Regions from separate parts of the Lottiidibacillus patelloidae genome, predicted to be linked through region 3. Evidence: riboswitches for the same ligand, from Rfam matches in the RefSeq annotation. Region 3 holds a riboswitch; each other region holds the start of a gene.

Region 1 (11,068 bases), on a different contig from region 3:
AATACTTTGATCAACAAGCTAATGAACGTTATGTACCTTATTGTATCGAACCATCATTAGGAGCTGACAGAGTAACACTTGCTTACTTAATTGATGCATTCGAAGTAGAAGAGTTAGAAGATGGTTCTAGTAGAACTGTGATGCGTTTCCACCCAGCGTTAGCACCTTATAAAGCAGCGATATTCCCGCTATCTAAAAAACTCTCAGAAGAGGCTGGAGATGTCTTTGCAGAGTTAGCTAAACATTTTATGGTTGATTATGATGATGCTGGTTCAATCGGTAAACGTTACCGCCGTCATGACGAAATTGGAACACCTTATTGTATTACGTATGACTTTGACTCTAAAGAAGATGGTATGGTTACAGTTCGTGACCGTGACACGATGGAACAAAAAAGGATGGCAATTTCAAATTTAAAGAGCTTCTTAGAAGAGAAAACTTCATTTTAATATGAAAAAAGTACAGAGTGAAAGCTCTGTACTTTTTTAGAATATACAAAACAAATATGATGCTAGCCAAAACAGGAATGGAATTGTTAAGCAAGCAAGAAGTGTTGTAATAAATACGCCTACCGTTGCTAAACGATAATCCGCTTTAAATGATTTTGCATACAATGCAATTGTTGGTGCTGATGGTGTTGCTGTTAATATAATTGCGACCATTATAACTTCATATGAGATGTGTAGTAATAAAAATGGGAATAAGAGTAATGGTAATAGTAATAATTTCATAAAAGCAAGCAACCAAAGCGGATAATATCTTAAATAGCAATATAAGTCTGACTTTTTAATATTTCCAAGCAAACTTCCAATGAACAGCATTGATAGTGGAATAGTACACAATCCAATCAGTTGAAATGATTTAGATATCGTGTATGGAAGTGTTAATGGAGTCGTAATAAGAATAAGGCCGATTAAGGTAGCGATTAAGCCTGGATTAAACAGGAGCTTCCATAATGGAAGTTTAACTTTATCTCGGGCAACTAAATAGACGCCATATGTCCAAATCAATATTAAAAAGAATAAATTAAATATAGTGGCGTAGGCAATGCCCTGTTCTTTAAATAAAAGAAAACAAAGTGCGAATCCAATAAACCCTTGGTTTCCAAATATCATCAACGCTTGAAAAACACCACTTCTAGAACTAGACAGTTTTATAGGTTTGACTAAAAAATGTGCAATTATTACTGCTATAGATAATATGAAAACTGACAATAAGATTAACCATAAAAAATCTTTGAAGATATACAAGCTAATTTTATAGTCGAGTGAATGTATGATTAACAGAGGTAATGTAATAAATAATATGATTTGCGTAAAAGCAAAATCAATTTTTTTATTAAATATTCCAAACCACTTTGCACTGAATCCTATAAAAGCAATGAGAAATAAAACAAAAAATTCGTTAAAGATTGAAAAAAAACTTATCATAATTAAAAATCCCTCCCATGTATTCTATTGCAATAGGACAAGAGCGGTGAGGGCTATTTATACACATTTAACAAAAAATAGAGGAGATTTTTCTTTTCTAACCAATTAACTATTTACAAAAAGATAAGTAACCGATAAAATGAAAGCGACAATAAAAAACCAACTAATTATTACTAGGGGTGCCATCTATTTGGCTGAGAGGCAATGTTATTGCTAACCCTCAAAACTCGATCTGGATAATACCAGCGCAAGGAAGTAATAAGTCGATAACGTTTAATACTGCGATAGTCAACTTATACATATTTGCCTGCACTGGATCTATAGTGCAGGTTTTTTATTGTTCAAATATAATTTCAGGGGAGAGATTAAAATGAATAATAGTGTATCAGAAAGAAAATCTAGTAAGTTAACATTAGCCGATATATTAGTAACCGCTGTCATTGCATTAGTGTTTGCAGTTGTTTACGTATTGTGGGCACAATTTTATGCATTCGTAACTCCATTTGGCTTTCATATTAACGAGCTTGTTTATGGTATGTGGTTTATTGCTGCAACTATTGCATTCTTAGTGATTCGTAAGCCGGGTGTAGCAATTATTGCAGAATTAGTAGCTGCTAGTGGAGAGTTTATCCTTGGAAGCCCTTATGGAGTTCCATTATTAATTTATGGTCTAATACAAGGGATTGGAGCAGAACTTGTTTTTGCAGCATTCCGCTATAAACGTTTTTCAGTAATTGTTGTTTCATTAGCTGCAATTGGTGCGACAATTGGGTCACTTGTTGTCGATTACTTCAATGGGTATATCGTAGATTTAGCGTTATGGAATTTATTAATTATGATTGGTGCACGTACACTAGGGGCAATTGTTATTGCTGGTATTTTTGCATATGCTATCGTTAAAGCATTAGAACTTACAGGTGTAACTAATCTAGTTCGCCCAGTAGAGCAAAAAGACTATGAGGCATTAGAAGATTAAAAAGGAGTATCTTATGACATCAAGTTATGGTGTAGATAAATTAAGACTAAAATTTCCAGGGGGAGAATCCTTATTATTTAAGGATTTATCCCTTTGTTTTCGCAAAGGCGAAAAAGTATTAATGCTTGGTCCATCTGGTTGTGGTAAATCGACGTTACTACAAGTCATGGCTGGAATTATTCCAAATTCTATAGAAGTGCCAATGAAAGCTGAGAGTATTAATGTTCCAGAATCTTGGGCTTATGTATTTCAAGATCCGGAAAGTCAATTTTGTATGCCCTTTGTTGATGAAGAAATTGCCTTTGTTCTAGAGAATTTACAAGTTCCTCAACCTGAAATGAAAGAACGTATTGAACAACTGCTCGCTACTGTAAATCTTCGTTTAGAGAACTTGCACACAAATATTCAACATCTTTCTGGGGGAATGAAACAAAGGCTAGCCATTGCATCTGTTTTGGCATTAGACCCAGAAGTTCTTTTTTTAGACGAGCCGACTGCAATGTTAGACCCCGAAGGTACAAAGCAAGTTTGGCAAACACTTAAGGACGTTAGTAAAGATAAAACTGTAATTATTGTTGAGCATAAAATAGATGAAGTTATTGATTTTGTAGACCGAATTATCTTATTTAACAGTAATGGACAGATTATCGCAGATGGTAAAAAAGAGGATGTTTTTGCTAATAATAAAGCGGAACTAATTAGTGGTGGTATTTGGTATCCAGATGTTTGGAATGAATATATAAATAGCAAACAAAAGAGTTATCAGCAAGAAATCCACTTTAATGAGCAGTCTGATTTATTGAAACTTGATGATTTTAAAGGATATAGAGGGAAAGAAATAAAAATAGCTGTTTCCTCTACTTCAGTAAAACCAGGGGAATGGATTACTGTCATCGGGGAAAATGGAGCTGGTAAGAGCACGTTTTTACATGCCTTAATGCAACTCATCAAAACTAGTGGAACGTATGAATTTGCTGAGAAAGTAGTTTCAAAAAGAACTAAACTAACTGAAGAGATGTCCTTTGTCTTTCAGAATCCGGAATATCAGTTTGTTACAAATACAGTTTATGATGAAGTTGCTTTTACCTTAAGAATAGATCAAGTTCCGGAAAAAGTAATAAAGCCAAGGGTGGAGAAAATATTACGTCAATTTCAATTAACGGCGTTTGCAGAAAATCACCCGTACCAATTATCAATTGGGCAAAAAAGAAGGTTAAGTGTCGCAACAGCAATTGTAAAAAATCAAAAAGTATTGTTACTTGATGAACCAACTTTTGGTCAAGATGCAAAAAATACGTTTGAGATTTTAGAACACCTTCAGTTATTGCAAGAAAACGGTACTTCGATTATTATGGTTACCCATGATCTTCATATTGTTGAACACTTTGCAACTAGGGTTTGGCAAATTGAACAAGGAATATTAACTGAAGATTACGAGGTTAGGAAGCGTGAAAGACCTGCGTCACTAGAGGGGAGCGAGCTCTATGTACGATAGTCTCGTTGTTAAAGAAACTTGGATTCATAAAATTAATCCAAGTCTAAAATTAATTTTATTAACTGTAATCTTCCTTACAGTATTATTTATTCATAACCCTAATGTGATGATTAACTTAGCGATCGTCCTATACGCCGTATTTTTCTTTATGACAGGTCATCCAAAAAAACGAATATTGTTATTCAGTATCCCTTTTTTTCTGATTTTCATTTCAACTGCAAGTACGATGATTATGTTTGGAAAAGGTAGCAATGTCTTATTTGAATGGGCATTAGTGAAAGTGAGTGAAGAAAGTTTATTCAGAGGGATTCACATTGGTTTTCGTGCGTTAGTATTCGCGTCATTAAGTCTTTTGTTTGCATTAACAACACGCCCAGTAATGCTCTTTTATTCCTTAATGCAACAATTAAAGGTAAGTCCAAAATATGCTTATGCTTTTATGGCAGCATTGCGATTATTACCTATATTATTCGATGAATTGCAAACGTTAAGGTATGCTTTAAAAGTCCGGGGTGCAGAGAGTGGTAAGGGATTAACTAGCTTTTATTTACGCCTTAAACGCTATACTATTCCGCTATTCTCACAAAGTATTCGTCGTGCACATCGAATAGCGGTAGCAATGGAAGCAAAACGTTTTTCTGCAGCTAAAAATAGAACGTATTATTATATAACAGGCTTTTCTAGGGTGGATTTATACTTTATCACGTTGATGATATTGATCATAATATCTACCTATTATATCGGGTTACAATTTCCATATTTCCAAGTTATTGATGTTCGTCATTAAACTCACAAATCTTTTGTGAGTTTTTTCTTGAAAATAAATAAAGCCAAGTTGACATATGTTCTCTTATTAATTAGAACTTCTCTTTCTTATTGCGTTCTATTATCCTCTCATGTATGCTACTAATTGTATAATAAGTTTAAAGGAGTAGGACGCCAATGAATGAAAATACTAAAAACTACACACCAATCATTGTCATTTTAACAATAGCTATTAATGCATTAGTTGCAATCCTATTTTTCCTCCCAGGGTATGAAGGGAAGACAGGATTTGATGTCACTATCTTACCAATGTTTAATGCAATTTTTAATAGTTTTACATTTGTATTTTTACTAGCTGCACTTTACGCTATTAAAATGAAAAATATTACTTTACACAAACGATTTATTATTGCAGCATTTTCTACAACAGCGTTATTTTTACTATCTTATGTTACTTATCATTACTTAACAGAGTCTACACCTTTTGGTGGAGAAGGATTTATAAGATATGTTTATTTCTTTATTCTTATTTCTCATATTTTATTAGCAATTGTAATCGTACCTCTAGCACTTACGACTGTAGTTCGAGGATTTACGATGCAAGTAGAAAAACATCGCAAAATTGCTCGATGGACTATGCCACTTTGGTTGTATGTAAGCTTAACAGGCGTAATTGTATATTTAATGATTTCACCATATTACTAAACTGTAGTACCTTCACTTTAAGTGGAGGCTTTTTTTTATTGTTCATATAATTTTGCAGAAAAATCTAATATATTTATGGTAAGATAGGCTTACAGTGATTTTACTTCATAGAGGAGAGATAAAATATGAAAAAATTGGTAGTAATGATGACACTTTTATTTATGACAGTTGTATTAATGGCTTGTAATAATCAAGATTCACCCGAAGCTACAGCAGAATTGTACTTAAAATCAATGAAAAAACAAGATATTAAGGCAATGGTTAGTTTGTTAGACCAAGAACATCTACAAGAAATTGCGGATTACTTAGGTACAACAATAGAGGAAATGACGGAAACGGCTGAGGCTAGTAAAAATGATAAAATTCTTCATTCATATGAGATGGGTTCCACTGAAGATGGAGAAGACGGTCGAAAAATCGTAAACGTTACTGTTACAATCGTTGTTGATGGTATGGCTACTGAAAAGGAAGCACAAATTCAACTACTGAAAAGAGACGATAAATGGTGGGTTATTTCAGAAAACCTATAGAAAGTTTATTGTAGCTCTTGTCAATTGGCAGGAGCTATTTCTATGTATAACTAATAATAAGAATAGGTGTGGTATTAAATGAAAAAATTTTATCAAGAAAATATACCTCTAAATGATGAGAACCTCGTTAAGGATAAGCTAGAAACGCTTTTAAATGTAGAAATAAAGTCAACAAGTGATTTAGTCCAATGGTTGCAAGATAAATCAGTTGTCCTTGAAGAAATTGAAGAAACGTTAACTGGACATTATATTGCCTTACAATGTGATAATACAGATCAAGACATTAAGAAGGCTTACCAACATGACTCAGAAGTTATTCAGCCATTAATAAAAAAGTATACAGCGAAGTATGATGAGAAATTTTACAATAGTGAATTTCGCCATGCTTTAGATACTAGTTATTATGAGCAATACATACTAAGTAAAGAAAATGCTATTAATTTATTTAGAGAAGATAATATTCAGCTAGAGGTAGAAGAGGAAAAACTTTCTACGCGTTACTTTGAGATTACGGGAAGCTTAACAGTTAACTGGAATGGTGAAGAAAAAACATTAAGTCAAATGGCAGTTTTTCTAAAAGATAGTGACCGTACTGTGCGTGAGAAAGCCTGGAAATTAGTGCATGAATCGCTTCTTTCTAAAAATAATGAACTAGGCGATATAATGTCAGACTTAATTAAGATTCGTGAGGAAAAAGCCAAAAATGCTGATGTTGCTAATTATAGAGACTTTATGTTTAAAAAATATGAGCGCTTCTCATATACTGCAGAAGATTGTCATGAATTAGCAGCTGCAATTAAAGAACATGTTGTCCCTTTAAAAGAAGCATTAGAAAAAAAACATCAAGCGGAAATAAATGTTTCGAATTATAGACCATGGGACGTACAAGCAGTACCAGAAGGAAAACTGCCACTAAAACCATTTAAAAATGTAGAAGAATTAATTTCTGGAACAGAAACAATGTTAAATAAAATTGATCCTAAGTTCGGCAATTTAATTTCTGAAATGAATAAGCGAGACATGTTAGATTTAGAAAACCGAAAAGGAAAATCACCTGGTGGTTTTTGTGCGCCGCTACCGGTATCTAATCTTTCATTCATCTTTATGAATGCTACAGGAAACCAGTCAGATTTAACAACATTAGTCCATGAAATGGGCCATTGTATTCATAATATGTACAAAGAACAACTGCCGCTTTCTGAATATAAGGATACACCGATGGAGTCTGCAGAGCTAGCGAGTATGACAATGGAGTTATTCTCAATGCATTTATGGGATCAATTTTATGATAATGAAGAAGATTTAAAGCGTGCAAAGAGAGAACAATTAGAAGGCATAATTAAGTTCTTGCCACATGGAGTGGTAATTGACCAGTTCCAACATTGGATGTATGAAAATCCTTCGCATTCGAAAGAGGAAAGGAACGAAAAGTTTTATCAGTTAGCAAAACAGTTCTTCGCAAGTAATACTGACTTCTCAGGATATGAAGATGCACTTGCAAACCGTTGGGTAATGACCCTTCATATTTTTGAAGTTCCGTTCTATTACATTGAATACGTAATAGCTCAGCTTGGTGCAGTACAAATGTACAAACAATTCAAAGAAAACCCAGAAAAAGCTGTTGAAAACTATAAAAAAGCACTTTCTTTAGGAAAGTCAAAATCGTTACCAGAAGTTTATGAAACAGCTGGTATATCCTTTGATTTTTCTGCGAAGATGGTAAAAGAATTAATGGAGTTTATTTCAGAAGAATTGGATGCTTTAAAATAAATCTTATAATGTGGATAGGAGTGCTTATCCCTAAATGTTTTCTTATAAAAAATTCATTATAGGATTTATCATAAGTTTTTATGCCTTAGCTACATTAAGCATAAAACTTATCCCTTTTGATTATCCTACATGGCCTTTATTAAAAGTGCTTCGCTATCAATTAGATCGCCAATTATTGGAGTATGGCCACATATATTTCATACTGCCAATTTCAGTCGTATTAGGTATAGTATTTAGCTTAAAGTTAAATACGAACCTTGATATGGCAAGGTTACTTCTCATTTTTATTTTAATAATTATGTTTGGAGTTACATGGTTTTATTTAGAATTTAGCGATTTCGTCGTTAACAACTATGCATAGAATGAAAGACGCAGGGATACCATCTCCCTGCGTTTTTATCTACTCTTTTATAACTTGCTCATCATGCTTGATATAATTGAATTAAGTTTCCACAAGTATCGTCAAAAACAGCAATTGTTACATCACCAGCTTGCATCGGTTCTTGCTTAAATCTTACTCCTAAACTTTTTAGTCGAATAAATTCTTTGTCCATATCGTCCACTTCAAATGCAGTAATTGGAATACCTGCATCATAAATCTCTTTTTGGTACACTTTAGCCGCAGGGTGCTGATTTGGTTCAAGTAATAATTCTAGATCCTGAGAGCCTTCTTTAGAAACGACAGTTAGCCATTTGTATTCACCTGCAGGTAATTCTGTCTTCTTAATAAATCCTAAAACTTCTGTATAAAATTTCAATGCCTTTTCTTGGTCTTCTACAAATACACTAGTTAATTTAATCCTCAACATAATTCTTCCTTTCCTCTTCCATTATCTATTTACAGTTTAGCATAACTTTTTAACACATCTAATTTTATGCTGCAACATAACACGAATGATTTACACTGATTTTACAAATAGTAGAAACATTAGGAAAGGGGTGGTGGAAGAATGGGTAAAACTAAAAATGCAAATGCAAATGCTATGCGAAATAATAATGCAAAACAAATGCAAAAACGTTCTCAAGACGCAGAATTTGCTTCATATGCGGAAGTAGAAACGAAAAAAATGAGTAATCCTAAAAATAAATAAATTAGTTTGTAAGTATTTGGAACCTCTTTCCTTTCTACAGGAAGAGGTTTTTTCTTATGTATTTCATGTTAAAATAGAAGTTGGAAAATGGGAGAGGGGCGATTAATTTGTCAGAAAAAAAATCTTTATTATTAGTAGATGGGATGGCGCTTTTGTTTAGAGCGTATTTTGCATCTTCATTCAGTGGATACATTATGAAAACTAGTAAAGGGTTGCCAACAAATGCTGTCCATGGATTTGTAAAGTACTTTTGGGATTCGATCGAAACTTTTAATCCAAGTCATGTTATTTGTTGCTGGGACATGGGTAGTAAAACATTCCGCACGGAACAATATACAGAATACAAAGCTAACCGAGATGAAGCGCCAGTCGAGTTAATTCCTCAATTTGATTTAGTTAAAGAAGTTGTTGATAGTTTTAGTGTACCGAATATTGGGGTGGTTGGCTATGAAGCAGACGATTGTATCGGAACAATTGCTAAACAATACGCTTCTGAAGAATTAGAGGTTAAAATCCTTACTGGTGACAAAGATATTCTTCAACTAGTCGACGATAATATAAAAGTAATTATTATGAAAAAAGGCATTGGAAATTATGCGGTTTATGGTCCAGATACACTATTGGAAGAGAAGAACTTAACTCCTGCTCAGTTTATAGACTTAAAAGGTTTAATGGGTGATACGAGTGACAATTATCCTGGTGTAAAAGGTATCGGAGAAAAAACAGCATTAAAGTTACTAGCTGAACACGGTAGTATTGAAGGGATTTTAGAGAATTTATCATCATTATCAGCTGGAATCCGTAAGAAAATTGAAGCAGACCTTGATATGCTTCATTTATCAAGAGACTTAGCTACTATTCGTTGTGACGTACCTTTAGAATGCAATATTGATGAAGCAGAATGGAACATGATACCTGAAGTAGTAAAGTTTAAGTTTGAAGAACTTGAATTTAAGAATTTAATGAAATTAATAGGCTAAGTATCACACGAACTGGAGAACAGTTCGTGTTTTTTTTTAGGGAAGTTAAATCAACAACTATTACACTTCTACGTTTTTAAGATTTCGTGTTCCGTTTCTTAGCTCGGTTTTCCAGTTCTGTCTTAGGTTCATTTTCTATTCCGGCATCTTTACTATGTCCTTGTGGATTTACACTTGATGCTACTGAACCACGGTTATCTTTATTACTTTTATGAGTTGCCAATTCACTCACCTCCATTATTACGTTTTGCAAAACCCCATAAAAATATGTGCATAGAAACTGATTCGCAATAAAACAATATTAATTGAGGTGAGATGATGAATCGTGCGATAGCTACTGCTTTATGTTCAATTGGAATAGCACAAGTATTGAAAATTCCTTTTGCAAAAGACAAGGACGAAGGGATTATTAAAACAATATTTTCAACAGGGGGAATGCCGAGTTCTCATTCGGCTGGAGTTTCTTCTTTAGCGACGTATGTCGGCTTGAAAAAAGGATTTACGTCAGTTGATTTTGCTCTTGCAACAATTTTTGGATTAATTGTTATGTATGATGCACAAGGAATTAGGCGTCATGCTGGTGAAATAGCTATTCAAGTAAATGATTTAGATGAAGAAGTAGAAAAGTTAGCAGGCGACCACCCTGGAGTATTTCACACACGCCGTGAAAAAGAACTAAAAGAAATGCTTGGTCACCAACCTGAAGAGGTTGCTGGAGGAGCTGTACTTGGAGTATTACTAGGAGCAATTAGTGCATCCTTATCAAAATAAAAAAGCAAGCGCTATGCTTGCTTTAATCTTTTTAATTTTTTAATAGCAGGAAGCTCTGCTAATATCATTCCTAAGAAAATGAGGAAACATCCGATGATAGCTGATTTTCCTAATGTCTCACTAGTAAAGAGAAAAGCTGTTAATGCTGCAAATACAGGTTCCATTGCAAAAATGATTCCGACTTTCGTTGGTGTAGTATATTGTTGTGTAGATGTTTGGATAAAGAATGCAAGTGCAGTAGCAAGGAAAGAAGTAATTCCAATTGCTAGCATGACATCTTTGTTCAACAACACTTGTAAGGAAAAAACACTTTTCCAATCTTCAAAAAGTAAAGAACTGGTAAAGCTTAATATGGAAACGGTCGTAATCTGAATGACTGTTAACATTAGTGCCTCATGTTTTTTAGCAAAATATCCTGTATAAATGATGTGCAGTGCAAAGGAAATAGCACAACCTAAAACTAACAAATCGCCAAAAGCAATACCGAATGTATTGATCATAGTTAGTAAGTATAAGCCAATTAAAGCTAAAAATATGCCCACTACAGGAAAGAGT
Region 2 (11,068 bases), on a different contig from region 3:
TGCTGTCGAAAATGCTTATGACCAACCTATTTATTTTGTTGATAAAAAATTATCTACACTTATTGAAAAATATAAGTTGGCTTACGAAGTTGAAATTATCTTTATTACGTAAAGTACTACTCGACAAATGTTTCAAAAAGATTTAAAATGGATACGTATTGAACAACCTCGAAGTTACATAATTAAGGATAACTTCAAACAAAAACGGACAAAATAAAAAAAATTTCCGAACGTAAAAGGGAGGTATTGCATCGTGCCTTTTATTATTATTAGTGCATTAATTACAATCGTATGTTTAATTGCTGTTTTCCGCGAACTAAAAAGAAAGAACTTTTTAGCAGTTGGATTTGCTGGATTATCATTTATTGTTTTCGGTTGGTTCACAGTAATGACGATTATTAGTTTAGTTACTCATAGTGGCCCAGGTGTTCCTGGCCCTCACTAAAAACGAAAAAAGTCCATCAATGAGTCAATCATTGATGGATTTTTTTATGAACACTTTCCATTTTACTTTCCAAAGTAGCTCTTTTATCACGACGATCATCTATTCGAATATTCGTTGCCACGCGATCAATCCCTTTTAGAAAGGGAAGTTCATGCATCGCTCTTACTACTGAAAATAAATCATCTAACTCTCCTTCAATTAATGTGTTCATCGGAGTTAACTGATATGTTATCTTATACTTTTCCTTGTTTTCTTCTAAAAAGTTTTGCATATTTGCGACATAATCACTAACGCTAGCCCCTTTAGTTCCTATCGGAATAATTGTAACATCGACAATGGCCATATATAGTCCTCCTTAACGAGTAAGTTCTTTTCTGTAAGCCCCATGATTTGTTGGTCCTATACCTTTTCCAATAGCAAGCCCTTCTGAAATCGCAGAAGTAATGAATGATTTAGCAGTTGAAACTGCCTCAGAAACAGAGTTTCCTTTTGCAAGTTCGGCAGTAATTGCTGCAGCAAACGTACACCCTGTACCATGGGTATGTTTTGTATTTATTCTGTTATTAGTATAGTATGAGTAAGTTTTTCCATCAAATAATATGTCAATAGATTGCTCGTGATTTAGATGACCACCTTTTACAACGACGTTTTTAGCACCTAACTTATATAGTTCTAATGCCGCTTCTTCCATTGCCTCAGTAGAATTAATGTCGCTCCAACCAAGTATTGCACACGCTTCAGGAAGGTTTGGTGTAATTACTGTAGCTTGTGGGAGCAAATGTTTCTTTAAAGCTTCAATTGCCTCGTCTTGTAACAATTTTGCCCCACCTTTTGCGATCATAACCGGGTCAACAACAATATTTTCTACTTTATAATCTTTTAATAATCGAGATACTAATTCAATAATTTCTTTTGAAAAAAGCATACCAGTTTTAACAGAGTCTGCCCCAATATCACTTAGAACAACATCTATTTGTTTCTCTATAGCTTCTAATGTTTGGGGATAAACACCATGTACTCCTAAGGTATTTTGAGCTGTTATTGCTGTTATTGCACTCATACCAAAAACATCTCTTTCTTGAAATGTTTTTATATCAGCTTGAATTCCTGCTCCGCCACCACTATCGGATCCTGCAATAGTTAATGCCTTTGCTTTCATTTCTGAATCACTCCTTTTTAATATGTAAACCTATCAGGTGCAAAAGCTTCTAGAGGAACAACAGATTTTTTTCCTTCAACTAAATCTGCTACAATGTTAGCAGTTATCGGGCTAAGTAAAATCCCATTTCTATAATGACCACAAGCAAAAATAAAATTTTCCGAGTTAGGATGGTGGCCAATAAAAGGAAAACCATCTTGTGTTGCAGGTCTTAATCCTGCCCATTTGGAAAATGGTGCCTTGCTTCTTAACATCGGTAATACCTGAGAGTTCCAATTTTTCAAACGTTCAATTCCTTTAATTGTAGGAGCTGTATTAAACCCCGCTATATCTTCAGAAGCACCACAAACTAGCGTATTGTTTGCTTTTGAGACGAGGTAGCCTTGACTCGTATAGACAATGTGATTTAAGTGTTTGTCTAATTGATCATACGCACAAATTTGCCCTCTTATCGGAAAAACTGGGATTGCTAGATTCAGATATTTTTCCCATTCATTTGACCATGCACCTGAACAAAGAACAATGATGTCGCCACTATATCGATTACCATGTTCATCTTTTACAGTGCACCTTTCCAGCTCATTTTCTAGCATTACTTTTCCACAGTTCTCGTGAATAGTAACCCCGATGTTTTCACATGCCTTCTCCAAGGCGATTAAGTAATCTGGTGCATAAAGATGACTTTCTTCTGGATAATATAAACCTGCAACTGCATCTTGGGAAAGAGACGGTTCCAATGTTCGAATTTGTTTAGCTGTTAGTTTTTCTGCTTTCACTTGAAATTTTTTCTGCCAATTCATGCGCATTTCTATTTTTAACATGTCAGCTTCATGAAAATAGGCATGTACGGTACCACTTGTTGTATATTCGAATGAATGATTTGATTCTGTCATTACAAGATCTTTCCATTTAGAAAAAAGACGTAAACTTGATAGACAAAGTGTAAAAAAATCATCAGGGTCTTCTTCAATTTCAGAGAAAGGTGCTAGTAATCCGGCCGCAGCACCAGAGGCTTGCCCACCACATTTTCCTTTTTCTAAGAGAATCACTTCATGCCCACGCATTTGACATTCAAGTGCAGTAGAAAGTCCGATTACTCCTGCACCGATAACAATAATTTTCTTACTCATCACCCACACACTCTCTATTCATTTAACGTTAAACTTTCCAATCCACTACTTGCAGTCGCATACCTTTTTTTGGCAATTCTTCCAGCCATATAAGATAACCGACCTGCTTCTATTGCAAGTTTCATTGCCTCTGCCATTTTTACTGGGTCTTTTGCTTTGGCAACGGCTGTATTTAACAAAACTCCATCAACTCCGAGTTGCATTGCTTCTACAACGTCTCTTGCACTACCTAGCCCTGCATCGACTATAATTGGGACATTGGCCTCTTCAACAATTAAGGAAATGTTATATGGGTTTAAGATTCCAAGTCCGGTTCCTATCGGTGATCCACCTGGCATGACAGCTGCAGCCCCGGCTTCTTCTAATCTTTTACATAGAACCGGATCGTCTGATGTATAAGGTAAAACGACAAACCCTTCATTTGCTAATTGCTCTGTTGTTTTTAATGTTTCAATAGGGTCTGGGAGCAACGTCTTTTCTGATACACTTATTTCAACTTTAATCCAATTACTTAATCCTGAAGCCCGAGCTAATCTTGCAATACGAATTGCTTCTTCAGCATTTTTTGCACCAGATGTATTAGGTAAATAAGTAAACTGTTTCCCTTCAAAATGCTGTAAAATTGCGTCTTCATTTGGGGCATTTAAATTTACTCTTCTTAAGGCAAATGTAAGAACATCCGCACCCGAAGCTTCAATCGCTTTTTCTTGTATGTATGGATTCGGATATCTTCCTGTACCTAAAAATAATCTAGACTTTAATTCCGTTTCTCCGATTACTAGTCTATTTTTATTCATGATCATCCACCTCCGACAAAATGAACAATTTCAATATTTATATCCTCTTTAATTAGTTCTTCGTTCCAATTGCTACGGTCAATGATTTCGCCATCAATTTCAATAACAATTAAACCAGGGTTTAGCTGTAATTCTTCTAAAAGTTCCGAAATAGTAAGTGCTGTTACAACCTTCTTTTCTCCATTTATCGTGACATTCATTGGTTTACTCCTTTATATTTAGCAATTTTATCTATGAATTGCTCACACGTTTCTTTGACAGTTGTACTACCAACAATTTCACTTATTGCACAAATTCTTGTAGCTCCTGCTTGCAAAACTTCTTCCACATTATGAACTTTTATTCCACCAATCGCTACGAATGGAATCGATATCTCACTCGCAACTTGGCGGACATATCTTGTCGTTACAGGATCGACTACGTCTTTTTTACTTTTCGTCGGAAAAACTGGCCCTACTCCGATATAATCTGCACCATCTCTCTCTGCTTTTCGTGCTTCACTTATATGATGTGTGCTAATACCGATTATTTTATCGTTTCCTAGTATCTTTCTAGCTTCCAGTAAAGGTAAGTCACCTTGCCCAAGATGAACTCCATCGGCACCAACAGCGATTGCGATATCAATGTGGTCATTTACGATGAATGGCACGTTATATTTTTCTGTTAATACACGAAGTTTTTTTGCTTTTTCTAAGATTTCATTTTTGCTACTATTCTTATCACGTAACTGGATAATATCAACACCGCCTAAAATTGCTTCTTCCATCACTTCCACGAGGTCTCTTCCTTGATGAAATTCCTCTCCAGTAATGGCATATAACGAAAATTCCACTTTTTTCTCCCCCTTTTTCCATAAAAAAACCGCCCTCCATAAGCGGAAAGCGATTTTTACTAAATATGCCTATCTATTTTTCTATGAAAATAGCATAGCACAAGTCCGACTTCCCTACGCTGGTATGATCCAGATCAGGTTCATAGGGTAAAAGTCAGTGGACTTTTTCTCAACCTACCTACATAGGTACCCCTAGTCTTAAATATTCATCTACTAATAGTATGACAGTGTTTGAAAAATATGACAACCTTTACATATATAAACTAGCAGCTAAAATTCCTTTTGTATCTTCATAAATTTCATCAAATTGACTTAATGGCAATGGATTCACACCTTCACCTAATTCAATGGTAAAACCAGGCTTTCGCCAAACTTGGATAAACCAGTCCTTATATCCCGCATAACTATCGATCATTTGTACGGACTTATAGCCACTTACACGAGAAAATTCAGCTGCTAACTTTTTGGATTCAGGTGGCTCAAGTCCTTTATATCCCCAATAAAACTCTTTGCCCTGCGTGTGTAATGCTACTACTCTGTCAAAGTTACTATGCGCCGTTACATTAGCCATCACAAGTGCTTCAGGTTCAGATAACGGAAAATAACCAGGAAAGTCTCTAGGTGCTGGTACTTGTGGTTTTCGTGGTACTTCTAAATGCCAATCGGCTGGAAATTGATTATTTAAATCGACACCACGAATATTTGCTTTCCAATCTTTATATGAGTTTTTCCCTTTATTTAATTGTTGTACATAAGAGGAAAAAGGCCCTGCAGCTTGCGCTCCAAATAACACTAAATTAACACCATCGGGATTCACCATTGGAGTTATCGAAAGCTGCGTTTCTTTAAAGAGCGATAAAGCACTTCTTCCACTTATTTCTTCATTATTAGCTAAAGCTAGTGCATATTCATTTAAAAAATAGATTAGAACATTAGTTGTAATCCATTCATTCGCATGAAAGGAGGCATTAATATGAACTCTTTTTCTACCAGTTCCTACAATTACTTCGGGTATATCTTTACCTAGGACAGATTTACCTAAGTTTCTCGTAAATAAAAATGGATATAAATACGTTAATTGCATCAAATAATGCATTAGTTTCTCATAAGAGATAGGTTCATCTGGATCAACAATAAGTTTTTTTATTTTGCGGGGAATAATGATTATTTGTCCTGGATAAAGGTATTTGCTTGAAAAGATTCGATTTACTATACAAAGTGCATTAATATTTATTCTATACTTAGCTGCGATGGAATGTAGCGTGTCATTATGCTTTGTCTGATAATAAGCTGGCATATAACCTGGAATTTTAATTTTATTTGCTTGAGGAAACCACATGTTAATGTTCCCGTTAGAAGCTGCTATAATTTCTTCAGGGACTTCAAATATTTTACTATAATATTCAAAATCTGAGCCACTATACGCACTTACAAACATTCTCTTTCAACTCCTTCCACTACTTACATATATGCAATGGAAAAGGAAAGATATTCTTATTATAAAAACCCACAAATAGTATTTTGGTAATACAAAAGGAAAAATAGCAGATTCCTTTCATTTTACTCGTGATAACTGCATTGTATTATTTGAGAGTTAGATTGATAAGTTTTATTTTTTAATAAAAAAAAACTTTGGCATATGCCAAAGCTTTTTATTTATTGTTGATATTTAAAATTTTCCGGTTTATTTAAAAAACGTAACAAGTCACCATAAATAATTTGATCGGAATATTGTAAGTGTTGTCTAGATTTTTCCCTATAAGGCTCACAGTTACTAATATCTGTTATTTCACCTGTTGCTTTGTCATAACAGTTGCTATCTGTAAACAAGTAATCTTCCATAATGTAGCTGCCATCTCGGAGTACTGCATACGATTCGCGATTTTCTGCCAATAAATCTGTACCAAACATAATGTCGTTCGTCGTCTCAATACCTAACAAATGAAGTATTGTCGGCTTAACATCGATTTGTCCACCTACTGAGTCAATAACTCTTGTGTCTTTATGACCAGGAATGTGAACAATAAAAGGTACTCGTTGTAATTGAACTGTTTCAAATGGTGTAATTTCTCTATCTAACCATTTTGCCATCGCGTCATTATGGTTTTCTGAAATCCCATAATGATCACCATAAAGGATAAATATAGAGTTTTCATATAATCCGTCTGCTTTTAAACGGTCGAAAAATATTTTTATTGATTCATCCATATAGCGTACAGTTGGGAAGAAACGGTCGACTGTTCCATCTCCAGAATCATAACGATCTACATAACTTTCCTCTTTACTTAATTTAAACGGATGATGATTTGTTAAAGTAATAAATTTAGCATAAAATGGTTGCGGAATATCTTTCATAATGTCTGCTGACTGGTTAAAGAAGTCGATATCTTTTAATCCCCACCCTACAGAATTTTCTTCTGTAATATCATAATACCTTTGAGAGAAGTATTGATCGTATCCCAATGTAAGGTACATAATATCACGATTCCAGAAACTTTTGTTGTTCGCATGGAATGATGCTGAATAGTAACCCTCATCCTTTAATATTTCAGGTGTCGCTTTATATTCGTTTTGAGAATGTGTGAAATATACCGCACCACTAGGTAATCCAAATAAAGAGTTATCTACAATAAATTCGGCATCAGATGTCTTCCCTTGTGATGTTTGATGATAGAAATTAGGGAAATAGTAACTATCTTTAATTAAATCATTTAAAAATGGCGTTATTTCTTTTCCATTAATCTTTTCGTTAATAACAAAACTTTGCGTTGATTCAAGAGAAATTAGTACTACGTTTTTTCCTTTTGCTATTCCGAATAAATCGTCATTTGGACGAACTTGGTTAGCTTTTACATAGTTTTCAATATCTACGATTTCACTGCTATCTGCAAATACGCGTTGTGCTTTTGATTTAGACTGTAAAACAATATCATATAAGTGATAATTGTATGTTCCAATATTTTTAACTAACATTTCTCGGTCAAATGTTCGTGTTAATAGCTGTGGACGTTCTGTTTCTGCCAGGCCAACATTTACTACAAATAAGATGATTGCAACAGCAAACATTGCCCATGAATCAGCAAACTTAGCACGTTTTAAAGTCACTTTTTTAGTTAAAATAAAATAACCGATAATTACTACATCTATAAAGAACAAAATATCATACACGTTAATTAACGATAAAATACTATCACCAAGATCTCCCATATTACTCGTTTGGAATAATACTGGAATAGTAATAAAGTCAGTAAAGAATCTATAATAAACAATATTTGCGTATAATAATATCGTACTTAATAAACTTATCAATAATAATACGTGAGCTCGTTTATTTTCACTAAAGAATAAACTAAATGCCAAAAATAGAATAATAGAACTTAGTGGATTCATTATTAATATAAACTCTTGTGTCCAAGATTCAGTTGGTAGATTAAATTGTGTTTTATATGCAAGATACATCTTAAGCCATAATAATACTGAGACAAGATAGAACAGGCCTAATCTAGAATGTATATTTTTCATTTCATTTCCTCCTAATTGTTGTAACACGTGTTGCAGAAAACTTATCTATTGTATTCTTCATAAGAATAACAAAAACAATCATACTTCTTTTCTCTTTTTCTATCAACTAATTTTTTATCGTTTTCCTTGTATTATAGTTACTCGTATCATTAGACGAGTTTATGTTCAAAAAGGTTTCATTTTTTTATTGGTAAATTTTAACACTATTTATGCGACCCATTTATAACAATATGTTGAAGGGTTTACAATAGAACTGCTTTAGTAGATATTTTACTATATTTTTTTATTTCATTGGGAACCCTTTGCTTTTTAAAAAGTCCTTTAAATATATTCGAGAAGGTACTGACATCTTGCGAATAATTTGCTTTGACCATGTATCTAAACGAGAATTTTTTGCTCTGCTATCATAATAGTTTCTTAGTTCATCATTATATTGTTCGATGGAAGTTCGCACCTTCTGAGTATCGTGTACATATTGCTCCTCATAGTACATTGCTGACATAGGTAATCGAGGTTTTTGTTCTGGAGTATGTGCAGGATAACCAACTACTAGTCCAAATAGAGGAAAAACATGCTCAGGCGTTTGTAACAACTTACTAACTTCATAAAGTTCATTTCGAAGTCCACCTATATAACATATCCCCAACCCTAAAGACTCCGCTGCAATAGCAGCATTTTGCGCAGCTAAAGCCGCATCAATTACTGCAACAGTATACATTTCCGTGGATTGTAATGTTTCTGAAAAATCCACCTGTTCTGTCTCTGCAATCACTTTATGACGATATAAATCAGCGCAAAAAATAAATAAATGACCATTTTTTGCAACATAGGGTTGATCTCCAGATAACTGAGCAAGCCTTTCCTTTTTATATTGATCAGTAATCCCAATAATTGCATATGCTTGTACGTTACTTGACGTTGATGCTGCCTGTGCACTCGTTACTATTGCTTCTATTTGCTCTTTATCCAAAAGCCTATTCTCAAATTTCCTAATTGACCGATGTTGCAATAATGTTTGAATCACATCATTCATATTATTCACCTTTATTTTTTCGACTTTTGATTATTAGTAAACTTTGTTTAAATTGCTCAATAGTTATTAGTTTAGAATTGTATAGTTCTCTTATTTCATCTTCCATTAATTGATAATCAAGTTCTTTATCACCTGTGTATATAATCGTTCCATAATTTTTCAATAGTTGTTGTACTTCAAAAAAAGTTTTCACAAAATCACCTTATGTTTAATTTTTTTCACTTAGATAGTATAACTAATTACTATGAAAAAGTATGTAGAAAATTGGCAGTTCAAAAAATAAATACTCCAAAAAAAGTTTCTAAATAAACTTTTTTTCTATAAGGAATTGGACAGACTACTTACTTTAACATAAAAATCCGAATCGTTCAGATTCAAACTGAATGATCCGGATTCCAAATATAGATAAGATTAAACAAAAATATTCGTCAAAATTATTGCATCCCACTCATTCACCTCATCGTCATTTTAACGATCAGGATCTTTAGGGTGAAGCACAGTTGGTCGTCTATTTTTAAGCGGTATTGGTGTTCTTACTAAAACATCTCTCATCGCCCTGTATGAAAATGGAATAAACGGCCAAAAATATGGTGTCTTGAAAGATTTCATTCGAGTTAGTAACAACATCAGTAATAAGAATCCCAATACATAGCCGGCAACTTGGAACGCTGCTGTCATAATTAGCAACCCTATTCTTACTAACCTGTTTGCTAAACTCAATTCATAACTCGGTGTTGCAAATGAGCCTATAGCAGCTATCGCAAAATATAATATGACTTCATTAGTTAATAGCCCTACTTCAACTGCAACTTGTCCGACCATTAATGCAGCGACTAATCCAAGGGCAGTCGCTAATGAAGATGGTGTATGTATGGCAGCCATCCTCAACATATCTAAACCTACCTCAATGATTAGGAATTGAACAAACAGAGGAATTTCACCCATATCATTTACACCGATATAAGATAATTCCTTCGGAAGTAAATCAGGATTTGTAGCAAATAAATACCATAATGGTAGTAAGAAGATCGATGCGAAGACTGCGAAAAAACGAACTAATCGCAAATATGCTCCAACTAACGGTTTCTGCCTATACTCTTCAGCATGTTGTAAGTGATGCCAAAAAGTTGTAGGCGTGATTAATACACTTGGTGAACCATCGACCATGATGATAACATGTCCTTCAAATAAATGGGCTGCAGCTGTATCCGGCCGTTCTGTATACCTGACAACAGGGTATGGATTCCAGTGGCGACCACTTATAAATTCTTCGATTGTCTTTTCAGCCATTGGTATACCATCAGTATCGATCATTGCCAATGATTCTTTAATTTCTTTCACTAAATCAGGGTCTGCAATATCTTCAATATAAGATACACAAATATCCGTCTTTGACCTTCGACCTACCTGCATATATTCCATCCGTAGAGATGGATCTCTAACTCGTCTTCTCGTTAAAGCAGTATTAAAAACAATCGTTTCTACATAACCGTCCCTTGCACCACGCACTACTCTCTCAATATCTGGTTCTTGAGGTCCACGAACTGGGTATGTTCTTGCATCGATGAGTATTGCATAACTAAGACCATCTACTAATAAAACTGTTGGCCCAGCAAGCACACCATTTACAATGACATCTAAATCTTCCGTCTTTTCAAGTTCTACATAAGGAAGATATGTTTTTAATAATTTTTCTAGTGGTTCAGGCTCTAATTGCTCAGGACTTAAATCTGCTAAGAGCTTCATTAAATAATGTAATATATCATCTTTCGCAAATCCATCTATGAGAAACATCGCCATTTTTTTATTGGCGTATTCCAAATCTAAATGAATGACATCGAAACTTTTTTCAACACCTAATTTTTCTTTTAAATAGGATATATTTTTATCAATATCACTCGAAACCCGGTGTTGAATATTATTTTCTTCCATCGTTGTCATCCCTCCTTATCATCTCCCATTTTCGTCATTAATTTGGTAAAACATACCTATTACCATTAGAATTCTTACTTTTAAACATAGCATCACTTGAAATAATTGCTTAAATAAAAAAACCTACCGAAATCGGCAGGCTTAGAGTGACTAAATCATCTCAGACATTACATACTTATTAAGAAGTTTATATGTTTCATGAAGGGAATCAGTGTGTG
Region 3 (11,068 bases):
CTTGTCTGTTTCTACATTCGTTAAAAATTCATGTAATCGAGTATATAAATCTTCTAGTTGATGGCCAATTCTTGCCCAACCTTTTTTATCCCAATAGTCTCCGAATGCTTGGAAAAAGTCGAAAGCAGATGGAAAGACGTTATTGATCGTATATAAGACAGTCGTGTCCATTCGGTGATCATTCCAATACTTCTCAAGTACATCCTCGACGCGTTTAATTCGAATAATCTCATCAAAAGATAAAACATTATTCCCTAAAATTTCATACGGAGAGTGATCCATATACGTGTATCCATGGTCTTTCGCACGTAATCTAAGACCAGTTCCGCGTAGCATTTTTAAAAATCCTAATTGCAATTCTTCTGGACCAAAGGCAAAAACATCATTAAATGTTTTACGGAATGAATTGTAATCTTCTTCCGGTAAGCCAGCAATTAAGTCGAGATGCTGAGCAATTTTCCCACCGTCACGCACCATTGTTACAGTACGAGCTAATTTATTAAAGTTTTGTTTTCGTTGAACAAGATCATTAACGTCATCATTCGTAGATTGCACGCCTATCTCAAAACGGAATAATCCTTCAGGTGCATTTTTATTTAAATATTGCAACACTTCAGGACGCATAATGTCTGCAGTTATTTCAAATTGAAAGACTGTTCCTTCACGGTGATTATCAATTAGGAAAGCGAACATTTCCATCGCATAGCTACGGCTAATATTAAAAGTTCTGTCAACAAATTTGATGGTTTTTGCACCATGCTCCATTAAAAATAAAATATCTTCTTTTACACGTTCTCGATTAAAGTAACGAACACCTACTTCAATCGACGATAAGCAAAATTGACAGCTAAATGGACAACCACGACTCGTTTCAAGATATACGACACGCTTAGAAAGTGCATCTAAATCCTCTGGGAATCGATTTGGTGAAGGTATCGTATTTAAATCGATTTTATCACGTTGAGGATTTACTTTTACTTCTCCATCTAGGCGGCGATATGCTATCCCAGGTACTTCTGACAAGTCTCCATCAGTTGAAAATTGCTGAAGTATTTTCTTAAATGTTGCTTCACCTTCACCGATGACAATGGCATCAACTTCAGGAATTCGCTTCATCCAATCTACAACATCGTAAGTAACCTCTGGGCCACCTAAGATAATTTTTAAATTAGGATTAATTTTCTTTAGCATACTTATCACTGGAATTGTTTCTTCAATGTTCCAAATATAACAACTGAACCCAAGGACATCAGGCTTTTTCGAATATAAATCAGAAACAATATTAATTGCAGGATCTTTAATCGTATATTCAGCCATGTCTACTTCGAACTCAGGCTCTGCATATGCTTTTAAATAACGTAGTGCTATATTTGTATGAATATATTTTGCATTTAACGTACTAACAACCGTTTTCATTTTCGTTCCCTCAATTCTTTCAATGTAACTACCGTCCTATTCTATCATACCTTAAGCAAACTTCTTAAAAAAGGATACCGATTCAGGTAGGATATTATAGGAAGAAAAGCTAATTAATACATATATGAATCTAATTAAAGGAGAACAGCGATGAAATTTATGACTTTTTTGCACCAAGAATTAGAGAGTATCGGTGTATTGACTAATGATGGTAGACAAGTTATTGATCTAACTGCCGCAAGTAAGGGCAGTTTTCCAAAATCACTTCTAGATTGTATAAGAAATGACTCTTTAATAGGAAAAGTAGAGGCGCTGTTAGAAGGTGAAGTGGAAGACTACACTTATGATGTGGACAAGATTACTTTATTAGCACCAATCCCACGCCCACAAAAAAATATCCTTTGCATTGGAAAAAATTATGCTGAGCATGCAATTGAAATGGGGTCAGAAGCAGATATACCTGATGATCCAATTGTATTTACAAAACCACCTACATCGGTCATTGGAACAGATGCAATGATCAACCTCCATGAAAATGTAACTAGTGAGCTTGATTATGAGGGAGAGCTTGCAGTTGTAATCGGTAAAAAAGGAATAGGCATAACAAGGGAGGATGCTGATAATTATATTTTCGGATACACGATTATCAACGATATTACAGCCCGTGACTTACAAAAAAAGCATAAACAATTTTTCATTGGAAAAAGTTTAGATACAACCTGTCCTATGGGTCCAGTCATCGTTCATAAGAGTGCAATAGAAAATCCTCACAATCTTCATATTGAAACGAAAGTAAATGGAGAAGTTCGCCAATCGTCTAACACGGAAAATATGATATTTGATATTCCAACATTAATTGAAATATTATCAAAAGGTATGACACTTGAACCAGGTGATTTAATTGCAACTGGTACACCTGCTGGAGTTGGAAAAGGATTTACACCTCCTAAGTTTTTGCAACATGATGATGAAATTCAAATATCCATAGAAGGAATTGGGACGTTACGTAACAAAGTAATGAGTATGGGAAAAGAAAAATAAACTAGAGAGTAAACTATTTGGAGGGGATATTATGATCGAAGGAAAAATGTTAATCGGTGAAGAGTGGGTCAATCTCGATGAAAAGATTGAAGTAAGAAACCCAGCAACAGGTGAATTAGTTGGGACAGTACCAAACGGAGGTAAAGAAGAAACTAAGCGAGCAATTGAAGCTGCGGAAAAAGCTATGAAAGTTTGGTCTGCATTCCCGGCCGGTAAACGTGCGCGATATATGCAAAAATTAACAAAGGAAATCATTAAGAATGAAATGGAATTAGCAGAGATTATGACCCTTGAGATGGGCAAACCTTTAAAAGAAGCACGTGGAGAAGTAAGAAGTAGTGCGGCATACGTTGAATGGTTTGCAGAGGAAGGGAAGCGCGTCTATGGTGAAACGATTCCTTCAAATCGCCCAGACCAACGAATGATGGTTATTAAGCAGCCAGTTGGGGTGGTTGGAGCAATTACACCTTGGAATTTCCCAGCAGCGATGATTACTCGCAAGCTTGGCCCTGCATTAGCGGCAGGTTGTGCGATCGTCATTAAGCCAGCAACTGCTACGCCATTAACTGCATTAAAATTAGCTGAAATATGTAAAAACGTAGGTTTTCCACCTGGTCTAGTTAACGTTGTAACTGGTAAAACGAGTGAAATCGGAGCAGAAATAATGTCTAACCCAACAGTACGTAAAGTATCATTCACAGGATCAACAAATGTCGGGAAACTTTTAATGCGCCAGGCGGCTGACAATGTGAAAAAGTTATCGCTAGAACTTGGTGGTCATGCACCTGTCATAGTATTTGATGATGCTAACTTAGATAAAGCTGTAAAAGGTGCAATTGCCTCAAAATTTCGTAATGCGGGGCAAACGTGTATTTGTGGTAATCGCATTTACGTACAAGAGGGAATTTATGAAGCGTTCTTAGCTAAGTTTGTTGAAGAAACGAAAAAGCTTCAAGTTGGTAACGGAATGGAAGAGACGACAGACGTAGGTCCAGTCATTGATAGTGGAGCATATGAGAAAATTGATGAGCACGTGCAAAATGCGATTGGAAACGGAGCAGCATGTTTACTAGGTGGTCAAGGAACAAGTGGAAATGGTAGTAATTTCTATGAACCAACAATACTTTCGAATGTGACAGACGATATGTTAATTATGAATGAAGAGACGTTTGGTCCAGTTGCACCAGTCCAATCGTTTAAAACGATGGAAGAAGTCATTGCTAAAGCAAACAATACAGAATACGGTTTAGCCGCATATTTCTTCACAGAAGGCATGAGCCAAGGTATGAAAATGGCAGAGGCGTTAGAATACGGAATTATCGGTTGGAATGATGGAGTTCCTACTGCCGTTCAAGCACCATTTGGTGGAGTAAAAGAAAGTGGAATTGGCCGTGAAGGTGGTCACCAAGGTCTTGCAGAGTACTTAGAAGAAAAATATATTTCAATCGGCTTATAAAGGAGTCTTTTATAGTGGATTTAGGTTTAAAAGGGAAAAATGTACTCGTATTAGCGGCAAGTAAAGGAATTGGGCGAGCCATCGCTGAAGAATTTGCCAATGAAGGTGCAAATGTGATGATCTCAAGCCGAAGTGAAGATAACTTAAAAGCAGCTTCTAGTGATATAGAGACATTGTCTAATAGTAAAGTTCTATATAAAACGTGCGATGTAATGAAAAAAGAAGACATTACGTCCTTAATAGATAGCACGATTAAAGCATTTGGAAGTGTAGATATATTAATTAACAATGCAGGTGGTCCTCCAGCAGGAACTTTTGATGAGTTTGAAGATGAACAATGGCAACAAGCGTTTGAGCAAAATTTATTAAGCTATGTGAGATCCATTCGTGCAGTACTTCCTTCGATGAGAGAAAAGAAATGGGGAAGAATCGTCAATGTCGCTTCTTCCTCTTTTAAGCAACCAATCGATGGACTACTGTTATCTAATGTCATGCGTACTGGTGTCATGGGGTTAGCGAAAACACTAGCGACTGAATTAGGACCTGACAACATTTTAATTAATACGATTGGTCCAGGAAGAATCGCCACAGATCGTGTTGCGGAACTAGATGAAATTGCTGCAAAGACAAGTGGAGTAATGACAGAAGAGATTGTTCGTGATAGGGAGGCATTAATTCCGCTTGGTAGATATGGAAACCCTGAAGAATTTGCCAAACATGTCGTGTTTTTATGCTCTGAGGCAAATACGTATGTAACTGGTCAAGCATATTTAATTGACGGTGGAATGGTGAAGTCTTTTTAACCTAAGACGAAACTCCAAATTAACGGAACTTATTAAGTTTGATAGTTCTTTCATATGATAAAATGAAAAGGGTGTATATGAAAGGGGGAAAACTAATGCGAATTTCAGAAATTAAAAGACTTGCGCGATTATCTCTTCGAGTAAATGGAAAAAAGCTGTACTGTTAACATTCATTTCTATTATTGTTACAGCAGCAATTGAGAGTTTATTTAGCGGTGGATCTGAAGACTTTAGTTTTACAAGCATTATTAGCTCTATTATTTTAATACCTTTTACTATTGCAGTAAGTTATTATTTTTTAGAAATGTATCGTAATGAGTATCCGAAAATTGAAAGAGTTTTTACTATTTATAAAGATTGGAATTATTCCTTAAAGATTGTTGCTACGTCAATATTTGTATGGATTTTCACATTCTTATGGTTTTTATTATTAATTATTCCAGGAATCATTAAAGGAATAGCCTATTCCCAAACCTATTTCATTCTGAAAGATAATCCAGATCTTATGCCATTGGAGGCTATTACAGAAAGTCGTAAACGGATGAATGGCTTGAAATGGAAGTTCTTCCTACTAAATTTAAGTTTTATCGGATGGGGAATCTTATGTATATTCACACTCGGCATAGGACTTTTATGGTTAATCCCTTATATTACTACTAGCTTAGCTGCATTTTATCAAGAACTAATTTATTTACCTCATGAACCAAAAGAAGAGAACAGTGAAATGTTGGATAATAGTTAAATATCTCACCTTATTTAAACTGCACACAATCAAAATCGTGTGCAGTTTTTATTATATTTATCGAAAAAAGGTTATCAATAGTTAATAACGAAATATATAGTAATAGATTACAAGTATCCAGAGTGTGAAACGAGAATTTGGGGGTATAAAAATGATTAAGAAATTGGTAAAGAAAGCATTGAAAAAACTTTTGAAAAAGGTAGTAAAAAAGCTATGAAGAAAGTAACGGTTTTAATAATTAGTGCTGTAATAGTCGTTTTTTTAGCTAGTTGTGGAACGACTCAATCTGTGAAAAAAACTGAGAAATATACTGGTTTTGTAAGTGAAGAAAACATCTTAGAGGTAGAAGCAGAAGCAATTTGGAATAAGGAAGAAAACGTCTATGATGTTACGGCGACAATAACAAATTTAACAGATGAGATGATTCAAATCATTTTTGATTGTGGTGCATTAATTTCTTACACAGGTAAGGTGAGGCCCGAAATTTGTGATACAGCGTACTCGCAAGGCTTAGAGGCTGGGCAAAGTACGAAGACAACAATCAAAATTAAGGAAGAGGACTTTAAGGTTAACAATGAAGATTTTATGCTGTTTGTCGAATATGAAGTTGCAGATTCTGGAGTTTCTAAGATGGGTTTTCAGTTACGTGCGAGATAATAAGTAAAATATCATACTTTAATGCCGTTCAAGCTTTATCACAGACTAAACAGAATGGAATTATATATATAAATCTACAAAGTTAATTATAGAAAGTAAAATAACTTTGGTGGAGGGATTATTTATATGAAAAAGTTGATTATGGCTTTGGTAATTTGTATAAGTATGTTCAGTATAGTAGGCTGTGGAAGTGCAACAATTGACGATACAGACAATCAACAGGAGAAATTATCAAAAGATGATGCCGAGGTCCTAATCTATCAACAGTTAAGCAGTGAGGAACAAAATGAATATACAATAGACTTTACTGAAGAGAAAGATAACAAGTATTATATAAGAGTATATAAAATGGTCGATGGAAATATTGAAGTGAAATCAGAGTATACAGTAAATTATTTAACCCAAGAAGTAGAAAAAATAAAATAACTTTAAGAGCAAGGAGAATAATATGCGTACGTTAATTAGTATTTTTGTATACTTAATCCTTTTATTAGGAGTGTCCTTTTTACTTTTCTTTTCACTAGTTTCAACATGGGAGACGAATGAACCTGTCATTGCCTATCTTCTCTCATTAATATTTTCACATCTATTACTAAATAACTTCGAATACTTTGGCAAAAAGTGAGAAATCGAGGTTCTGCTATAATCATTAAAGACAATAAAGTTGCGCTTATTAAAAGAGTGAAAGATCATGTCACTTATTACGTCTTTCCTGGTGGAGGTATAGAAAAAGGGGAGACGCCTGAAGAAGCAACGAAAAGAGAAGCCTATGAAGAATTAGGCGTAACAATAAAAGTAAATGAATGTTTTGATACGTTAGACTTTAATGGAAAACAATACTTCTTTATGGCAGAAATCATTGAAGGAGTCTTCGGAACTGGACAAGGTGAAGAATTCAAACGTAATTGCAGTGAAAGAGGGACATATGAACCAGTATGGGTTGAATCGACACTTGTAGCAAACTCGATATAAAACCTTTCCAAGTTGCTGAAAAGCTGCAACTAATATATAAAGAAAAGATTTAAAACGGTGCTTTGGGTAGCATTGTTTTTTTATGTAAAAATTTTACTAAACCTTAATTTCTTATGTTATTGTAATAAAAAGAAAATAGAAACGGAGATTTAATATGTATACATACATAGAATTCACAAAAGAAATGGCCCTAGAATTAATAGATTTCTTAACTTCTGAAACGTGGAGTTTTCATGGACAAGAAAACCCTACAGAAGAGTCAATAAGAAGAAATTTAGAAAATGGTTTTTATACTGAAAAAGGAAACAGAACTTTTTGGATTACAAATAATGATAAGAAAATTGGCTTGATTAGATTGTTTGATTTAGAAGATCCTACTTGCTTATTTGATATTCGTTTAAAGGAAAAGTGGCGTGGGAAAGGAATAGGTAAAGAAGCTGTAAATTGGCTAACGAACTTTGTTTTTAGTACCTATCCAGAGATGATAAGAATTGAAGGCCATACAAGAGTAGATAATTATGCAATGCGGAAAACATTCTTTAAAAGTGGCTATGTAAAAGAGGCCTATCACCGTCAGTCTTGGAGACAGAGAGGAAATTTATATGATTCCGTCGGCTACGCGATGATTCGTGAAGATTGGGAAAATAAAACGAAGACGAGTATTAATGACGATTTTCCTTATTAAAATTATTTGAAAAGATGAGTTGGTGAAGCTAATGAAAGTGCTATTTTTATGTACAGACAACTACACAAGAAGTGTATCTGCAGAAATGTGTCTTAAACATTACTTAAAGAAGAATAATATAAAAGGAATTGAAGTTGCTTCAGCAGGAGTAAGAGCGAATAGCGACTTAAGTAAGTATTCTAGTATTCATTTTGAAAGAATGAAAGAGTTAGAGATAGATACGTCCTCTTTTGAAAGAAATCAATTTGAGAAAGATTTTTTCACTTTATATGATGTGATTGTTGGAATGGGTGTTGAGCACAAACAATATCTTTTTGAGCAATATGGCGAAAAGATATACGTATTTAATGAAATCTATAAAAATGATGAAAGTTCTTTAGTAGTACCGCCTCCAGATGAAAAAGGGCTTTACTTACTTGAAATTAAGAATATGGTCGATGACCTTCTACGAGCGATGCCTGCATTTGTGAACAACTTACTTAAACTTCAAAAGATGCAGGTGAAAAGGTAATGGGAAAATGGCTAATGGCCAATAGGATAGGAATGAGGATATGAATGGAGATTTCAATTGAAGCAAGTCAATTTCTCCAGCACTTAATGGGGAAATGGAAGAAGTCAGGTGTAAGAATTGGCTATAACGAAAAAAGCACATGAGGTTTATCTAACTTTAAATTAACTCTGGATGAGTTAAAAGATGGGGATATTGTAAAGGAAGTTAATGGATTAACTGTTTTCTACAATGATGAAGTTGTTCCACATATTGAACGATTAATCATCACTTATGAAAATGGTAGACTTGGATTACATGACTTAGAAAAAGTGAATAAGTTAAAATGAACTTAAAAGATATAGAAAGTAATTAGGAGAGTACTATGCACTTTATTATTGATATCATTGGTTTTATAGTACGATTTATTATTGGGCTTTTGGTAGATTTGTTTATATGGAAGAAAATTAGAAATATATTTTTTTCGCATGAAAAAACTGTGTTAGAGCTACAAAAAGAATTATCATGGTTTAGAGAATTTATGAATGATCCCAGATATGACCATATTATATTTAATAATTATGAAGTTAAACGATATTTAGCAAATGGGAATAATTTAGATAACCTTTATGATAGTGAACAAGAAAAGGAAGTTTTTAAGAATCTCGTTATGAAAGAACATAAAAGGTATGTTGGCATTGGTATGGATAAAGGAACTTCCTAACGCATTAGGAAGTTCCTTATTGTTTTATATAGAAACTTTATTTTCAGACCACTTTTCTAAAGTATAAGCCATCTCCCAGAAGTCTAGTTCATAGTAGCTACTTATGATAAAGTGTTCTTTCATTCTTTCACGATCTTTTTCTGACACAGTTTCGGCAATCGCATCTAGTCGATTAATTTGCTCTTCAACTAACTCTCGGAACCACTCCCCACCATAAGCTGCAATCCATTCTTGATAAATCGGTTCTTGTGGAGATTCGTCTGTAAGGCGTTCACCAACCTCATAATACAACCAATAGCAAGGTAAAATGGCTGCAATAATGTCTCCGATATGACCTTCATAAGCCGCGCGGTACATATGGGAAGTGTACGCATATGCAGTCGGTGCAGGCTTAAAGTTCTCCATTTCCTCTTTTGTAATTCCTAAACGCTTACTAAAATTTTCATGAAGCGATAACTCTGCTTCATACGTTCCTTGCGCATGTGCAGCCATTCTTGCTGTCGTATGTAAATCACCTGCTTTAGCCGCTCCTAACGCTTGAACTTTTGCAAAGTGTGTTAAATAATAAGCATCTTGCATCACATAGTACCGGAAGTTTTCTAACGGTAAATCTCCTTTCCCAATTCCCTTGACGAAAGGATGGGCAAAACTTGCTTCCCAAATAGCATTTGCTTCATTTCTTAGCTGTGCTGAAAATTTCATACAATCACTCCTCATTGTTTTTAAAAATAAAAAACCACCTTCAATTATTTGAAAGTGGTTGTAGAAAACGTTATACATAACATTTATACACCACTTCCCTACGCTAGTATGAACTAGATCAGGTTCAGAGGGTCTTAAAGTAGCACTTTAATCTCAGCCTTTAAAAGGCTCCCCTAGTGGACAAACTATTCTATTATTAGTAAAATTTTCTAAATAAAGGATAACGATAGATAAGTAGAAAGTCAAATTTGTTTACAATTTAATATACGAAAAGAAGAATAAAATATGACAATAAAAAGAGAGATGAACAAATGCACAATTTATCAATCGATGTATTGAAGAATAATATTACAAGCATCCTATCAGCTAATAGCATTTCTTTAATCCAAAAAGGATACTCTAGTGATAAAAAGTATCTCGTCTCGTTTGCGGATGGCCAAAGAAATCTACTTAGAATAGGTAAGATTGAGTCTTACGAGCGAAAGAGCGCAGAAATAAAGGTATTGCAGCAGGCAAAACGATTCGATGTACAGTGCCCAGAACCAATAGAGATAGGAAAATTTAAGGAATTAGGTTTATGTTATTACATCGTATCCTATATTGAAGGTGAAGAAGCACGAGAATACTTGCCCCTTTTTACAGAGGATGATCAGAAAAAAATAGGAGTTTCTGCAGGAAAAGACTTAGCAAGGATTCATCGTATACCAGCTCCAAACCACATGAACTCATGGTATGAACGGGCAATGAGTAAACATTATCGCTATACAGAAGCATATAAGACATGTGGCATTAAACTATCCAATGATGAAAAAATTTTGGCTTACATAGAAGAGAATAAACATTTATTAAAAAGTCGTCCAAATCAATTACAACATGATGATTTTGGTCCTAGTAATCTAATTATTAAAGATAAAAAGTATAGTGGAGTCATTGATTTTAACAATTTTGATTGGGGCGATCCATACCATGATTTCGTCAAAATTGCATTATTTACTACTGAAATAAGTATTCCTTTTTCCATTGGACAGTTGAATGGCTATTTTAATGGAAAAATTCCAGAAGATTTCTGGAAGCTTTATTCCGTCTATGTTGCGATGGTTTTGTTCTCATCAATAATATGGTCGCAACGCTTTGCGCCAGGTCAATTAGAAGAAATGAAAACTAGGCTTGAGAGAATTATAGAAGAGCATCACAATTTTGAACTTCAAAAACCTACATGGTTTACACAAGAAAACGATGAAACGGAGAATGTACTATGAAACCTTATGGATATAGCCTTAAATCAGTAACACCAATTTTTCGTATTTTTGATGTTGAAAAAGCAATAGCGTTTTACACAGGATATTTATCATTTCAAGTAGATTGGCAACATCAGTTTGAAGA

Evidence for each region. A riboswitch is a leader RNA that binds a small molecule or an ion and turns the genes downstream of it on or off. The one in region 3 is predicted to bind thiamine pyrophosphate.
Region 1: it holds a riboswitch for thiamine pyrophosphate, as region 3 does, so the genes downstream of both, CIB95_RS08370 (ECF transporter S component) here and tenA (thiaminase II) in region 3, are expected to answer to the same signal.
Region 2: it holds a riboswitch for thiamine pyrophosphate, as region 3 does, so the genes downstream of both, thiE (thiamine phosphate synthase) here and tenA (thiaminase II) in region 3, are expected to answer to the same signal.

What each region holds. Positions count from the first base shown of each region.
Region 1 is NZ_NPIA01000003.1:344,476-355,543, reverse strand. Features, by position in the region: gene CIB95_RS08380 (glycine--tRNA ligase) at 1-449, shown strand, start outside; gene CIB95_RS08375 (AEC family transporter) at 486-1,430, opposite strand; TPP riboswitch at 1,596-1,701, shown strand; gene CIB95_RS08370 (ECF transporter S component) at 1,801-2,406, shown strand; gene CIB95_RS08365 (ABC transporter ATP-binding protein) at 2,420-3,901, shown strand; gene CIB95_RS08360 (energy-coupling factor transporter transmembrane component T family protein) at 3,891-4,688, shown strand; gene CIB95_RS08355 (DUF420 domain-containing protein) at 4,844-5,371, shown strand; gene CIB95_RS08350 (DUF4878 domain-containing protein) at 5,497-5,901, shown strand; gene CIB95_RS08345 (M3 family oligoendopeptidase) at 5,980-7,671, shown strand; gene CIB95_RS08340 (hypothetical protein) at 7,706-8,032, shown strand; gene CIB95_RS08335 (VOC family protein) at 8,094-8,477, opposite strand; gene CIB95_RS16340 (hypothetical protein) at 8,622-8,762, shown strand; gene CIB95_RS08325 (5'-3' exonuclease) at 8,870-9,742, shown strand; gene sspL (small, acid-soluble spore protein L) at 9,819-9,974, opposite strand; gene CIB95_RS08315 (divergent PAP2 family protein) at 10,061-10,513, shown strand; gene CIB95_RS08310 (DMT family transporter) at 10,525-11,068, opposite strand, start outside.
Region 2 is NZ_NPIA01000002.1:141,444-152,511, forward strand. Features, by position in the region: gene CIB95_RS04675 (hypothetical protein) at 1-112, shown strand, start outside; gene CIB95_RS04680 (DUF2759 domain-containing protein) at 254-445, shown strand; gene CIB95_RS04685 (MTH1187 family thiamine-binding protein) at 474-788, opposite strand; gene thiD (bifunctional hydroxymethylpyrimidine kinase/phosphomethylpyrimidine kinase) at 801-1,604, opposite strand; gene thiO (glycine oxidase ThiO) at 1,622-2,734, opposite strand; gene CIB95_RS04700 (thiazole synthase) at 2,749-3,531, opposite strand; gene thiS (sulfur carrier protein ThiS) at 3,534-3,731, opposite strand; gene thiE (thiamine phosphate synthase) at 3,728-4,363, opposite strand; TPP riboswitch at 4,458-4,567, opposite strand; gene CIB95_RS04715 (M14 family metallopeptidase) at 4,614-5,801, opposite strand; gene CIB95_RS04720 (LTA synthase family protein) at 6,020-7,885, opposite strand; gene nfsA (oxygen-insensitive NADPH nitroreductase) at 8,169-8,918, opposite strand; gene CIB95_RS04730 (YqgQ family protein) at 8,920-9,111, opposite strand; gene CIB95_RS04735 (spore germination protein) at 9,387-10,850, opposite strand; gene CIB95_RS04740 (M42 family metallopeptidase) at 11,001-11,068, opposite strand, start outside.
Region 3 is NZ_NPIA01000001.1:205,649-216,716, forward strand. Features, by position in the region: gene CIB95_RS01165 (B12-binding domain-containing radical SAM protein) at 1-1,416, opposite strand, end outside; gene CIB95_RS01170 (fumarylacetoacetate hydrolase family protein) at 1,567-2,457, shown strand; gene CIB95_RS01175 (NAD-dependent succinate-semialdehyde dehydrogenase) at 2,504-3,913, shown strand; gene CIB95_RS01180 (SDR family oxidoreductase) at 3,928-4,716, shown strand; gene CIB95_RS16550 (hypothetical protein) at 4,828-4,962, opposite strand; gene CIB95_RS01185 (DUF975 family protein) at 5,021-5,458, shown strand; gene CIB95_RS01190 (hypothetical protein) at 5,672-6,115, shown strand; gene CIB95_RS01195 (hypothetical protein) at 6,242-6,541, shown strand; partial or broken gene CIB95_RS01200 (NUDIX hydrolase) at 6,737-7,140, shown strand; gene CIB95_RS01205 (GNAT family N-acetyltransferase) at 7,242-7,772, shown strand; gene CIB95_RS01210 (arsenate reductase/protein-tyrosine-phosphatase family protein) at 7,804-8,283, shown strand; gene CIB95_RS01215 (hypothetical protein) at 8,645-8,983, shown strand; gene tenA (thiaminase II) at 9,008-9,685, opposite strand; TPP riboswitch at 9,764-9,870, opposite strand; gene CIB95_RS01225 (aminoglycoside phosphotransferase family protein) at 9,997-10,944, shown strand; gene CIB95_RS01230 (glyoxalase superfamily protein) at 10,941-11,068, shown strand, end outside.